Regions from separate parts of the Streptomyces sp. NBC_00234 genome, predicted to be linked through region 1. Evidence: riboswitches for the same ligand, from Rfam matches in the RefSeq annotation. Region 1 holds a riboswitch; each other region holds the start of a gene.
The links. A riboswitch is a leader RNA that binds a small molecule or an ion and turns the genes downstream of it on or off. The one in region 1 is predicted to bind cyclic di-AMP.

Region 1 (4,214 bases):
TGCGCGGGCGCGGGCTGATGATCGGCATCGAGTTCGGCCGGCCGTCGTCGCTGGGGCTCCGCAGCCGCTGGACCATGCTCCAGACGGCCCGCAAGGGGCTCTTCTCGCAGATGGTCGTGGTGCCGCTGCTGCAGAAGCACCGGATCCTCACCCAGGTGTCCGGCGACCATCTGGAAGTGATCAAGCTGATTCCGCCGCTGGTCATCGGGGAGCCGGAGGTGGACCGGTTCGTGAACGCCTTCACGGCCGTGATGGACGACGCGCACAGCGGGGGCGGGCTGATGTGGGACTTCGGCAGGACCCTGGTGAAACAGGCCGTCGCCAACCGTTGACGCGAGGCTTTGCCTCAGAGGCAAGAAATTTGCCTCTGAGGAAAGATCCTGGCCCAATGGACGTATGAATCCTCCCGACGGAGGGGTGGCCGACGAGCTGCCCGGGGTCGCTCCGCGCCTGCGCGAGCTGCGCCGCAGCCGTGGCCTCACCCTGGAGACCGCCGCCCAGCGGGCGGAGCTTTCCCCCGCCCATCTCTCCCGGCTGGAAACCGGCCGCCGACAGCCGTCGCTGCCCATGCTGCTGGGCCTCGCACGTGTCTACGGTACGACGGTCTCCGAGCTTCTGGGAGAGACGCCGACCCAACGTGACGCGATCGTCCGCGGCGGCCCTTTCACGGGCGCCGAGGCCGACGGCTGGATGTACCGCCAGGCCGGCGGCTCCGGCCGGGCCATGCAGGCGCTCCGCGTCCGGGTTCCGTACGGCGCCCAGGGCGACCTGGTGCGGGTCCACCCCGGTGAGGAATGGCTGTACGTGCTGGAGGGACGGCTGCGCGTCGGTCTCGGCGAGACCGTGCACGACCTCGAACCGGGGGACAGCGCGCACTTCGACTCGCTCACTCCGCACCGGATCGCCGCCGCCGACCGCGGCGGCGCCGAGCTGCTCTTCGTCCACACGCTGCTGCAGAGTCCGGTCGCCGAACTCTGTCTGGGCAGCGGACTCCACCACCGCTGACCCCTGGCCCCGAAAGAGGGACTGTCATGTCCGATTCAGAGCACTACGACCCGCTCAGCTCGCGGTCCCCGAAGGGTCGCGGCTCGCAGGAGAAGAAGTTTCCGCGCGGCGTGGTGATCCGGCTGGTCGCCTACCTGGTCGCCGGACACGTCTTCGCGGCCTTCCTCTACCTGCTGTTCGAGGTGGCGGGCAAGGGCTGAGGCCGGGGGGCGAGGGTGGTCACGCCTCCTCGACGAGGCGCTCCCGCAGCCGCCCACGAGTCTCGGCGGAGAGCTTCAGACCCTCGGTGAGGTAGCGCTCGGTGCCGCCCCAGGTCTCCTCGATGGTCTCGAAGGCCGCCGCCAGGTAGTCGGCACGCGCACCGAAGAGGGGGTTGAGGAGCTCCATGACCTCGTCGGACATGCCGACCGCCGAGCTGTCGCTGCGCTTCACCTTGTACCGGCGGTGGGCGTCGTTGGACATGAGGTAGTCGGCCTCGATGGCATCGCGCTCCACGCCGACGGCCAGCAGCGACACCGCTATCGAGAGCCCCGCGCGGTCCTTGCCCGCGGCGCAGTGCATCAGGGCGGGGACGCTGTCCTCGGCCAGGGAGTGCAGCACCCGGCTGTGTTCCGCGGTGCGGTCCTTGATGATCGAGCGGTACGAGGCGATCATGCGGTCCGCGCCCTTGCCGTCGGCGAGGATCGAGCGCAGCTGCTCGATGTTGCCGTCCCGGACCAGTCGCCAGAACTCGGCGCCGTCGGCCGGGTCGGAGAGCGGAATGCTGACATTGCGGACACCCGGCAGCTCCACGTCGTAGCCGTCCAGCTTGTGGTCGGCCGCGTTGCGGAAGTCGAAGATCGTGTGGAGTCCGAGCCCGCCGAGGAACGCCGCGTCCTGCTCGGTGGCGTTCGCCAGGTGACCGCTGCGGTAGAGCCGACCGAACCGCACCGTGCGGCCGTCCGTGGTCGGAAGGCCCCCGACGTCACGGAAGTTGCGGACGCCCGTCAGCTCAGTGTGCGTCGACGGGACCTGCGGCAGCTGCTGCGTCACGGTGACTCCTGGAGTGTCTGGCGCCGGCGCTGCTCGCCGACGAGGGCACGGTCGTGACGATACGACATTGATTCCCCAGGCAATCATCTTGCCCCGGAGGCCGCCGTTCCGTGCCGTGCCGTGACCCGCGCTCCGCTACATGTCCGTATTGATGCATTTAGCGGAACATGCCCTGCTTATGGGGGAGATGGCGGTCGACTGGTGAGCGGGATCATATCCGTGACGGTGTGTGGCGAACCCGCCGAAGGGCATTCCGCGCGCCGTACGGAATGCCAAGATCCGTAATCCACGGAGTGTGACCGGAAATCCCGGCGGAAATTGAATCGCGCATTCCGGTACCTCGGACGCGGCTTGTTCCGGCCGTCCTTACTCGCTTACGGTCACCGTCAATCCGGACGGACCGCCTAATCCTGCCGCCGCCCGGAATCCGCATCCCACTCACGTGTGGCAGGAGCGGGGGACCCAGGTAAGCCGCCGGTCCGGAGAAATCCGGAACGGCTCGGGGTGAAGTCGCGCTCAGCGCGACCGGGCATCTCCAGCCCGAACCCGACAGCTCACCTCGTAGGCGCCGGAGAGGAATTCCCCCATGCCCGCAAAGGGTAAGCACCGTCGTACGAAGTCCGGCCCGCTCGCCCGCGGCGTCCTCGCCGCCGGGACCGGCGGAGCCGCTCTGGCCCTCCCACTGATCGGTGCCACCGGCGCGCATGCCGCTGAGCAGTCCGCACCCGTCGCCAAGCCCGCGGCGGCCTCGGTCGCCGCGGCGCACACCGCTCCCGCCGCCGCGGCCAAGACCGCCCCGAAGACCTACTCCGTGGTCTCCGGCGACTACCTGTCGAAGATCGCCGCCGAGCAGAAGATCAAGGGCGGCTGGCAGAAGCTGTACCAGGACAACCGCGACGTCGTCGGTGAGAACCCGAGCCTGATCTTCCCCGGCACCGAACTGACCCTCGGCGCCAAGGCGTCCGGCTCGGCGAAGGCCATCCCGTCCAAGGCCGCGGCTCCGAAGGCCGCCGCTCCGAAGACCGAGGCCCCGAAGGCGGACACGTCCTCCGACTCGGCCTCCTCCGCCGAGGCGACCACCTCGACGGACACCGGCACCTCCACCGGTGCCTCGGAGAGCAACAGCTCCGGCTGGACGACCCCCGTGGCCGACGCCACCGTCACCACGCAGTACCGCGCCTCCGGCTCCATGTGGTCCAGTGGCTACCACACCGGTGCGGACTTCCAGGCTGCCTCCGGCACCAGTGTCCGGGCCATCGGCCCCGGCACCGTGGTCTCGGCCGGCTGGAGCGGTGCGTACGGCAACGAGGTCGTCATCCAGCACGCCGACGGCATGTACTCCCAGTACGCCCACCAGTCCTCGCTCAACGTGTCGGTCGGCGAGACCGTCACGGGCGGCCAGCAGATCGGCCTCTCCGGTTCCACCGGCAACTCCAGCGGCCCGCACCTCCACTTCGAGGTCCGCACCGGCCCGAGCTACGGCTCGGACGTCGACCCGGTCTCGTACCTGCGTCAGCACGGCGTCTCCATCTGAGACGAGCGGCGGTGAGAAAAGGGCGGTGCGCGGCGGCGCACCGCCCTTCCGTGCGTTCCGTACTGTCCCGCGCCGGGGCCGCCACTTATTCCGGCTTTACCAAAAACTGACCGGGTGGTCTATCTCACCACCCGTCAACCCCTTATTACGGTCGCGTAGGTCACATTCGCGGGTGCAGGATACGTGTTTGTGGCAGACGATTCGAAACTCAATCAGCACGGTCTCAAGGACGTCATGGACGTCCCCGGCTTCATAGGGTCGTACGCGGCGATCGGCGACAGCTTCACCGAGGGCGTCGGGGACCCCGGCCCCGACGGAACCCTTGTCGGCTGGGCCGACCGATTCGCGGTACTGCTGGCGGATCAGCTCCCGGTCTCCGACGCGGGGACGGGCGTCGGCGCATCACGGCACGGCAATTTCCGTTACGCCAACCTCGCCGTACGCGGACGGCTCCTGGACCAGATCGTCGAGGAGCAGATCCCGCGCGCCAAGGAGCTGGCGCCCGACCTGGTCAGCTTCTGCGCCGGCGGCAACGACATCCTCCGGCCGGGGAGCGACCCCGACGACGTGGCCGAGCGCTTCGAGCGCGCCGTCGCCGAACTGAGCGGTGCGGTCGGCACCGTCATGGTCACCACCGGCTTCG
Region 2 (4,214 bases), 3.8 Mb from region 1:
AGCTCCTCGTAGTACTCGGTCATCTCGGCGGCCGAGCGGGACTTGCCCTCGAACTCGTACTTGCCGTCCTTGTAGAACTCGGACGCGGCGACGTCGAGCGCGAGGCCGATGTCGCGGCCGGGGACGTAACCGGCCTCCTTGATGGCCTCGACGATGAGGTCCAGGGCGGCGCGGTTGGACTCCAGGTTCGGCGCGAAGCCGCCCTCGTCACCGAGACCGGTGGACAGGCCCTTGGTCTTCAGGACCTTCTTCAGCGTGTGGTAGATCTCCGCACCCCAGCGCAGGGCCTCGGAGAAGGACTCCGCACCGATCGGCGCGATCATGAACTCCTGGATGTCCACGTTGGAGTCGGCGTGCGAGCCGCCGTTCAGGATGTTCATCATCGGAACGGGCAGCAGGTGCGCGTTCGGGCCGCCGAGGTAGCGGAAGAGGGGGAGGTCGGACGCCTCCGACGCGGCGTGGGCCACGGCGAGCGAGACGCCGAGGATCGCGTTGGCGCCGAGCGAGCCCTTGTTCTCGGTGGCGTCCAGGTCGAACATCGCCTGGTCGATGAGGCGCTGCTCGGTGGCGTCGTACCCGACGAGCTCCGGGCCGATCTGCTCGATGACGGCGAGGACGGCCTTCTCGACGCCCTTGCCCATGTAACGGTTGGGGTCGCCGTCGCGAAGCTCAATGGCCTCGAACGCACCGGTGGAGGCGCCGGACGGAACAGCAGCACGTCCCGTGCTGCCGTCGTCGAGGCCAACCTCGACCTCGACCGTGGGGTTGCCCCGGGAGTCGAGGATTTCCCTGGCTACGACGACGTCGATGGACGGCACGAGGCATCTCCTTCTGGGATATGACACTGGTTGTGCAGGGTCACTGTGGCCTTGCGACACGAGCCTAACCGGCCGGACCCCATCGGCCAGCCGGGCGCCCGTCCCCTGGGACGAAAAAGGACCCAAGGGCATGCATTCACGGGCAAACGTCCAGAAATTTACTGGCGAGTAACTACAACACTTGAACGCTCAACGTCGCCGGGCCGCGCCGCGGCGCTCGCGTCCGTGCGGAAAGACCCCGACCCGGCACGCACGGGGGAGAGCGCACCGGGTCGGGGAGCAGAGCGGGAGGGATGCCGCCGGACACCCTCCCAGGGGGGGGAGGAGAATCCCAGGTGTTACTTCGTCAGGTGGAGCTGCTGGCCCGGGAAGATCAGGTCGGCGTCCTTGACGATGTCGTCGTTCAGCTCGAACAGCTTCTCCCAGCCGCCCTTGACGTCGTGCTTCGCGGCGATCTTGCTCAGGGTGTCGCCGGTCTTCACCTTGTACTCGCCGTCACCCTTCTCGACCTTCTCGCCGGTCGGGGTGGTGACGGTCTTCGGCGCCTCGGTCTTCGGGGCGGTGCGCTGCTCGCTGCGCGTGGTCGGCTGCTCGGCCTGACGCTCCGGCTGGGCCTGCTCGTCGCTGCTGCTCTGCGTGGAGCCGGTGTCGACGCCCGGGTCCACACCGTCGTTGGTCAGGTTGCCGGCGCCGGCGCAGGCCCAGGCACCCGGGCCCTGCAGGTCGAGAAGCTTCTCGGCGGTGGCGATCTGCTGCGACTTGGTGGCCAGGTCGGCGCGGGACGCGTACTGCGTACCGCCGGCGGCGGCCCAGCTGGACTGCGAGAACTGCAGACCGCCGTAGTAGCCGTTGCCGGTGTTGATGGACCAGTTGCCACCGGACTCGCACTGGGCGACGGCGTCCCACGTGGAGACGGAGGCGGCAGAGGCGCCGGTCGCACCCATCAGCGGGACGGCGACAGCGGCACCGGCGACACCGGCGAGCGTGGCGACACGGACGGCCTTGGACGGGCGGCGGTGCTTGGCCTTGCTGGAAAACAGCATGGAGCTTCTCCTCACCGACGCCTACGAGGTGAGCTGTCGGGTTCGGGCCAAGTGAGTTGCCCGGTCGCACGTCCTTGCACGCGACTTCACCCCAAGCCGGTCCTGAGCCGTCTTCCGACGACCTGGCCCGGCGCTTACCTGGGTCCCCCGCTCCTGCCTACGGCGCTTTACGCGTCTGTTCCCTTCGACCGACGGCAGGATTCGGCGTGACGGTCGACGGGGCCCGCGGTGCGAGCGGTTCCGACCGTAAACATAGCCAACCCGACATTCAAAGAGGGACATACCGGCCATTCGTGCCTTACTTGCCTCCACGGAATGAACGTTTCCGCAGGTCGGAGGGGACACGGAAGGAGTAGCCGGACGCGACACGCCAGTTGAAGCAAAGAGACCCATGTCTCACTTACGCATAAGTGGACATAGGTCCCTGAACTACCCCCGATTTTGGGGTGTTTTCCCGAATTGGATCAGTTGCGCTTGGAGCTCTCCGCGCTGCCGCGCTGACCCAGATCGAGGCTCTGGCCGGGCAGGATGAGGTCCGGGTCGGAGCCGAGCTCGCTCTTGTTGGCTTCGTAGAGCTCGGTCCAGCCGCCGGGAACCTTCTGTGCGTCAGCAATCGCCCAGAGGTTGTCGCCGGGCCGCACGGTGTAGTCACCTTCGGGGCTCGCCGCACCCGCGTCGCGGGCCTCGCCGTCACCGCGCGAGGCGTGCCGGCCGGAGTCGCGCCCGTTGCCCCTGTCCGTGTCCTGGCTCGCCTCGGGGGCCGGGGTGCCGCGGTGCTTGCCGCCGCCCTCGTCCGTGCCCGCGGGGGTGTCGGACGCCTCGGGGGACGGCGTGGCGGAGGGCGAGGCGGAGTCCTCGGACTCCTCCGTTCCGTCCGTCGTGTCATCCTTGCCGGACTTGCCGGACTTATCGCTGTTGTCCTTCTTGTTCGCTTCGTCCGTCGTGTCGTCCGTCGCGTCGTCCGACGGGAGCAGCGAGTCCGAGGGGTCGGCGGAGGGCACGCCGCCCGGGTCGACGCCCGGCAGGGTGCCGTCCAGCGCGAGCCCGGAGATGACCGCGCAGCTCGGCCACGCCTGCGGACCCTTGTCCTCCAGGACCTTCTCCGCGACGGCGATCTGCTGCGAGCGGCTGGCGAGGTCGGCGCGGGGCGCGTACGCCGAGCCGCCGTACGCGGACCAGGTGTCCTGGGAGAACTGCAGGCCGCCGTAGTAGCCGTTGCCCAGGTCGGCACTCCACATGCCACCGCTCTCGCACTCGGCGACCCGGTCCCAGGTCGAGGCGTCGGCGGCGTGCGCACCGGTCGCACCGAGCAGCGGGATGGCGATGGCCGATCCCGTCACGCCTGCGGCGACGACGATGGCGGGTGCCTGGCGAGGGCGACGGTGTCTGCCGTTCGCGGAGCCCATGGGATTGCCTTCCGTGTGACTGACATGTGACTGCTGTGGTGAACGGTGAACCTAGCGGGACTCGAACGTGTGTCACAAGTCGATGCAGCGGAGATCACGTGAAAGTCACAGAGTTGACGGAGTGTCACCTTGCCCGAGCGGCACCCCGGGTGCGAACTCCACCGGAAGGGTGCGCAGTCCGCGCATGATGAGCCCGCCACGCCACCGCAAATCGGCAGGTTCCACCGCAAGGCGCAGGTCAGGGAGGCGTCTCAGGAGCGTTGCCAGCGCGGTCTGTCCCTCCAGGCGGGCGAGCGGCGCGCCCACGCAGTAGTGGATGCCGTGCCCGTATCCCACGTGCTGATTGTCACTCCGAGCGAGGTCCAGCGTGTCCGGATCGCGGAAGCGCTCGGGGTCGCGGTCGGCCGCGGCGAGGACGACCAGTACGGGGTCCCCGGGGGCGATGTCCTGCCCGCCGAGCGTGACGGGCTCCGTGGCGTACCGCCATGTGGCGAGCTCCACCGGGCCGTCGTAGCGCAGCAGTTCCTCCAGGCCGGTGGCGAGGAGGTCCGTCTCGCCCGCGTCGAGCGAGCGCTGGAGCCGCTCGCGTTCACCGGGGTTGCGCAGCAGCGCGTACGTACCGTTGCCGATGAGGTTGACCGTCGTCTCGAAACCGGCGAAGAGAAGGATGAACGCCATCGCCGCGGCCTCGTTCTCGGTGAGGTGCTCGCCGTGGTCACTGGCCCGGATCAGACCCGAGATCAGGTCGTCGCCCGGATTCTCCCGTTTGCGGTGGATCAGTTCGGCGAGGTAGCCGCGCATCTTCTTCACGGACCTGGCCACCCCGCCGCGCGGGCCGCCGCCGTGCCGGATCATCATGCCCGCCCAGTCGCGGAAGTCGTCCTGGTCCTCCGGCGGGACACCGAGCAGGTCGCAGATCGCGTAGATGGGCAGCGGGAACGCGAAGT
Region 3 (4,214 bases), 6.0 Mb from region 1:
ATATATGCATATCTTGGTGGATCGTCGTTACAGAGAGCGGCATCAGTGGCAATCTGGCGCGAAGCACAACCCTGCCGACCTCGGGTCGGCCGGGCCGGGAAGGGACGGGGCCGCCATGGCAGACCATCAAGAAGCATCCGTCACTCTGCCGAGCGATCCGGTCTCGGTCTCCTCGGCGCGCAGATACGTGGCCCGGGTACTCACGGACTGGGGCCTCCCGGACGACACCGAGATCGCCGACAGCATCCGCCTGATCGTCTCCGAGCTGGCCACCAACGCCGTGCAGCACACGCTCGGGCAGTCGCCCACCTTCACCGTGGACCTCCGGCTCGACCGGGACGAGGAGCTGCGGCTGGGAGTGACGGACAGTCACCCCCGCTGGCCCCGGCGCCTTCCCGCGGCCGTCCAGCAGGACAACGGGCGGGGCATGGTCATCATCCGCTGTCTGGCCAAGGAGTGCGGCGGGCGGCTCACCGTGAGTCCCACGGCCGAGGGGGGCAAGACGGTCTGGATCGAGCTTCCCTGGACCGTTCCCGTCCAGAGCTGATCCCGGAGAACGGCCGGTCAGTGGGCCGTGGCCGCGCGGCCGAAGCCACTGCGCAACAGCGCCGTCAGTGTCGCGGCAGCCGCGGTCGCCCGGTCACCGCGGTGCACCACCGAAATGGTCCGCCGGAAGGCGGCGGGGTCGAGCCGTCGTACGGCGAGCGGCGTCGGAGACATCGCGGCGACCATCTCCGGCACCACCGCCGCCCCGAGCCCCGCGCTGACCAGGGCGCACACCAGCCCGTAGCCGGGGGACTCGCACACCACGGCGGGCGTCGCCCCCGCCTCGGCCAGGGCGCTCTCCACGCCGCGCCGGGGCGGATGCGTCGGCGCGCTGCTGATCAGCGGCCGGCCCGCCAGCTCGGTCACCGGAAGCCGTCCCGTGCCCTCCGCGAGGACCTGGCCGACGGCTGTGATCACGACCAGTTCCTCCACCAGCAGCGGTTCGGCGGCGACCCCCGCGGGCAGCGGATCGGCGACGGCCGGCTCGTACGCGTGGGTCAGTGCGAGATCCACCTCGCCCGAGGCCACGGCGGCGACCCCGCTGGGCGGCTCGAAATCGGCCACGGTCAGTTCGACGTCCGGGTGGGCCCGCCGGAACGCGCTCAGCACCGGCGGCAGCAGATGGATGCCTGCCGTCGTGAACGTGGCGACCCGCAGCCGCCCGCCGGACAGCCCGGAGAGCCGTGCCAGCTCGTGACGGGCCTGGTCCATCTCGTCCAGGACCCGCCTGGCCCGCCCCGCCAGCAGCTCACCGGCCGCCGTGAGCCGCGCGCCGCGGTGATGGCGTACCAGCAGCTCGGCACCGGCCTCCCGCTCCAGCTTGGCCAGCTGCTGCGAGAGCGCGGGGGCGGTGTAGCCCAGGCGGGCCGCCGCGCGCGTGATCGAACCGGCCTCGGCGACCGCCACCAGCGCCGCCAGGCGCGTCGGGTCGTACATTAAGCGTTCCTTTTGGCAGACCCAGAAGATTGCAAGTACACGCTAAAGGGTCGGCCGGTCCATGGTGTACCCATGGACGCACAACTGCTGGCCTTCACCGGAGTCGCCGCGGGAATGGTGGCACTGCCGGGAGCCGACTTCACCGTGGTCGTACGCAACGCTCTGGCCTCGCGGCGGGCCGGGGTGGCCACCGCGCTGGGAGTCGCCGGGGGCCTGCTGGTGCACACCGCGCTCGCCGTGGCGGGCCTCGCCGCGGTGCTGGTGACGATGCCCGTGCTCTTCCGCACCGTCCAGCTGCTCGGCGGCGCGTACGTGCTCTACCTCGGGCTGAGCGCGCTGTACGCGATACGGCGGCGTCCGGCGACCGCCGGAACGGCTCAGGACGCGGCACCGGAACAGGCGCCCGAAGCGCTCGGGCGCTCGCTGCGGCAGGGATTCCTGACCAACGCCCTGAATCCCAAGGCGCCCGTCCTCTTCCTCAGTCTGCTGCCCCAGTTCGTACCGGACGGCCAGGCCCCACTGCCGCGAACGCTGCTGCTCGCGGCAGTCGTCGTCCTGCTGGCCCTCGTGTGGTTCCCGGCCGTGGCCCTGCTCGTGGACCGGCTCGGCCGGTGGCTGCGCCGGCCGCGTACCGCCCGGGCGATCGAGGGTGGCAGCGGCGCGGCACTCACCGCGCTGGGGCTCGTGCTGGTGGGTGGGCCCCTGCTGCACTGAGGCGGCAGGGGCTCCGGTCAGCGCACCCGTCCGTACCAGACGCTCTTGGACCAGATCCGTTCCAGGCGCACGACGGACCCGGACTTCGGGGAGTGCCAGATCCGCCCGTGGCCGGCGTAGATGCCCACGTGGTAGACGCTGCGGCCGTAGTGGAAGAAGACTAGGTCGCCGCGCTGCCGCTTCGAGGAGGAGATGTGGCGGGTCTTGTTGTACTGCTGCTGGGCCGTGCGGGGGAGCTTCTTGCCCACCCTTTTGAACGAGTACAGCGTGAGGCCCGAACAGTCGAACCTGCGGGGGCCCGCGGCTCCGTACTTGTAGGGCGAACCCTTCTTCGAGGCGGCGATCTTGAGCGCCTTCGTCGAATGAGTGGCCGCCTCGGCATCGTTCACGATGCCCGGGGCCATCATGGTGGTGCCGAGAGCGAGCGTGAGCACCGAGGCCGTACCGGCCCGGGCGAGAAGTGACGGGACATGAACCTGCGCAGACATGCGCAACCCTTCGTCAGCCGCCTGTGAAGGATGACCTGTCGGGTTCGGGCTGGCGAAGTTGCCCGGCCGCACGCAGCGGCTTCACCCCGAGGGACGGCCGGTCTCCCGGTCGACCCGTTGTGCTCGGGTCCTCCACTCCTGCCGATCCACTCCTGTCGACCAGTCATCCGGACAGCGGCAGGACTCGGCGTCCGCCCGGACCGCCCCGCCGCGGTGGCGGGGGCTTGTCGTCCCAGGGATCTTGACTCACGGACTGCCGGTTTTCCGAGCTGAAACGGTGTTATGTGAGGCTCGTCACCACTGATCCATTCGGGTGGACAGGGTGGATTTGCGTCGGGATCACGAGGCCCCGACCGGCCTCGTACCAGCGGCGGAGCGCCAGATTCCGCCCACAGTGCACACGCTTCGCGCAAGTTGAGCTGTCCCTCGTGAGGGGGACGGCCTACGCCGAACGAGCGAGGAAATTCGGTCCGGGCATCGGGCGTGTCGCCCGTGCGCCCGAAAAGCGCTCCGGAAAAGGGAGTCGGGGAAGCGGCTGATCAACTCGTGCCGACGGGGGGTACGGTGACCCGCTCCGCGCGCCGCTCCCCGTCGAGCACCCGCAACGCCCGCGCCAGGGTGCCCGCGTGGATCTGCGTCTCGCCCCGCTCGTGCATCGAGGTGAGGGCGTCGCGCAGCGCTCCGGCCCGGGAGGCCAGCGCCTGTGCTGCCCTCAGCGCGCTGTAGGTGTCGCTGCCGCGCGCCGGGTTGATCCGGCCCAGTTGGTCGAGCACTTCCAAGTAGCAGTCGATGAACTCCCCCTCGGCGCGGGTCAGTGCGGGGAGTGGCGGGAACTCCGGTGGCAGCATCGGCGGTTCACCTCGCGGTGTGCGGCGGCTGGGACGGACTGCGGTTCTCCATGACGTGGTCCACCACCCCGTACGCCTTGGCGGCTGCGGCGTCCAGGATGGTGTCCCGCTCGATGTCGGCGGTGACTTGCTCGGTGGACCGGCCGGTGTGCCGGACCAGCATTCCCGTGAGCATCTCGCGCACGCGCATCAACTCGCGTGCCTCGATCTCGAGATCGGATGGCTGGCCCTGCACGGCCTCGGGCAGGGCGGGTTGCTGAATGACTACCCGGGCGCCGGGCAGGGCATGTCGGCGGCCCGGTGCGCCGGCCGCGAGCAGGATCGCGGCGGAGGAGCCGGCCTGGCCGAGGCAGAAGGTCTCCACCTCGCAGGTCAGGTACTGCATCGTGTCGTAGATCGCGGCCATGGCGGTGAACGAGCCGCCGGGGGAGTTGATGTACAGCGAGATGGGCCGGTCGGGGTCCGCGTACTCCAGGTACATGAACTGGGCGATGAGGTCGGTCGTCGCGGTGTCGTCGACGGGGGTGCCCAGGAAGATGATCCGCTCGGACAGCAGCTTCGAGTACGGGTCGAGGGTCCGGGTGCCGGTCGCGGTGCGCTCGGTGAACTCCGGCAGTACGTATCGGGCGGCGGGACGGATCATGGTTCGGTCCTCCGTAAGAAATGTACAGGACGTACACAA

Region 2: another riboswitch for cyclic di-AMP. It lies ahead of OG230_RS14265 (transglycosylase family protein); the one in region 1 lies ahead of OG230_RS31005 (M23 family metallopeptidase).
Region 3: another riboswitch for cyclic di-AMP. It lies ahead of OG230_RS04615 (C40 family peptidase); the one in region 1 lies ahead of OG230_RS31005 (M23 family metallopeptidase).

The regions. Positions count from the first base shown of each region.
Region 1 is NZ_CP108101.1:7,065,663-7,069,876, forward strand. Features, by position in the region: gene OG230_RS30985 (aspartate aminotransferase family protein) at 1-332, shown strand, start outside; gene OG230_RS30990 (helix-turn-helix domain-containing protein) at 397-1,005, shown strand; gene OG230_RS30995 (DUF6126 family protein) at 1,032-1,205, shown strand; gene OG230_RS31000 (tyrosine-protein phosphatase) at 1,225-2,037, opposite strand; cyclic di-AMP (ydaO/yuaA leader) riboswitch at 2,445-2,618, shown strand; gene OG230_RS31005 (M23 family metallopeptidase) at 2,624-3,571, shown strand; gene OG230_RS31010 (SGNH/GDSL hydrolase family protein) at 3,761-4,214, shown strand, end outside.
Region 2 is NZ_CP108101.1:3,298,379-3,302,592, forward strand. Features, by position in the region: gene eno (phosphopyruvate hydratase) at 1-818, opposite strand, end outside; gene OG230_RS14265 (transglycosylase family protein) at 1,157-1,861, opposite strand; cyclic di-AMP (ydaO/yuaA leader) riboswitch at 1,865-2,036, opposite strand; gene OG230_RS14270 (transglycosylase family protein) at 2,326-3,267, opposite strand; gene OG230_RS14275 (cytochrome P450 family protein) at 3,373-4,214, opposite strand, start outside.
Region 3 is NZ_CP108101.1:1,109,268-1,113,481, reverse strand. Features, by position in the region: gene OG230_RS04630 (ATP-binding protein) at 116-547, shown strand; gene OG230_RS04625 (LysR family transcriptional regulator) at 565-1,482, opposite strand; gene OG230_RS04620 (LysE family translocator) at 1,555-2,196, shown strand; gene OG230_RS04615 (C40 family peptidase) at 2,214-2,684, opposite strand; cyclic di-AMP (ydaO/yuaA leader) riboswitch at 2,688-2,852, opposite strand; gene OG230_RS04610 (hypothetical protein) at 3,224-3,532, opposite strand; gene OG230_RS04605 (ATP-dependent Clp protease proteolytic subunit) at 3,540-4,175, opposite strand.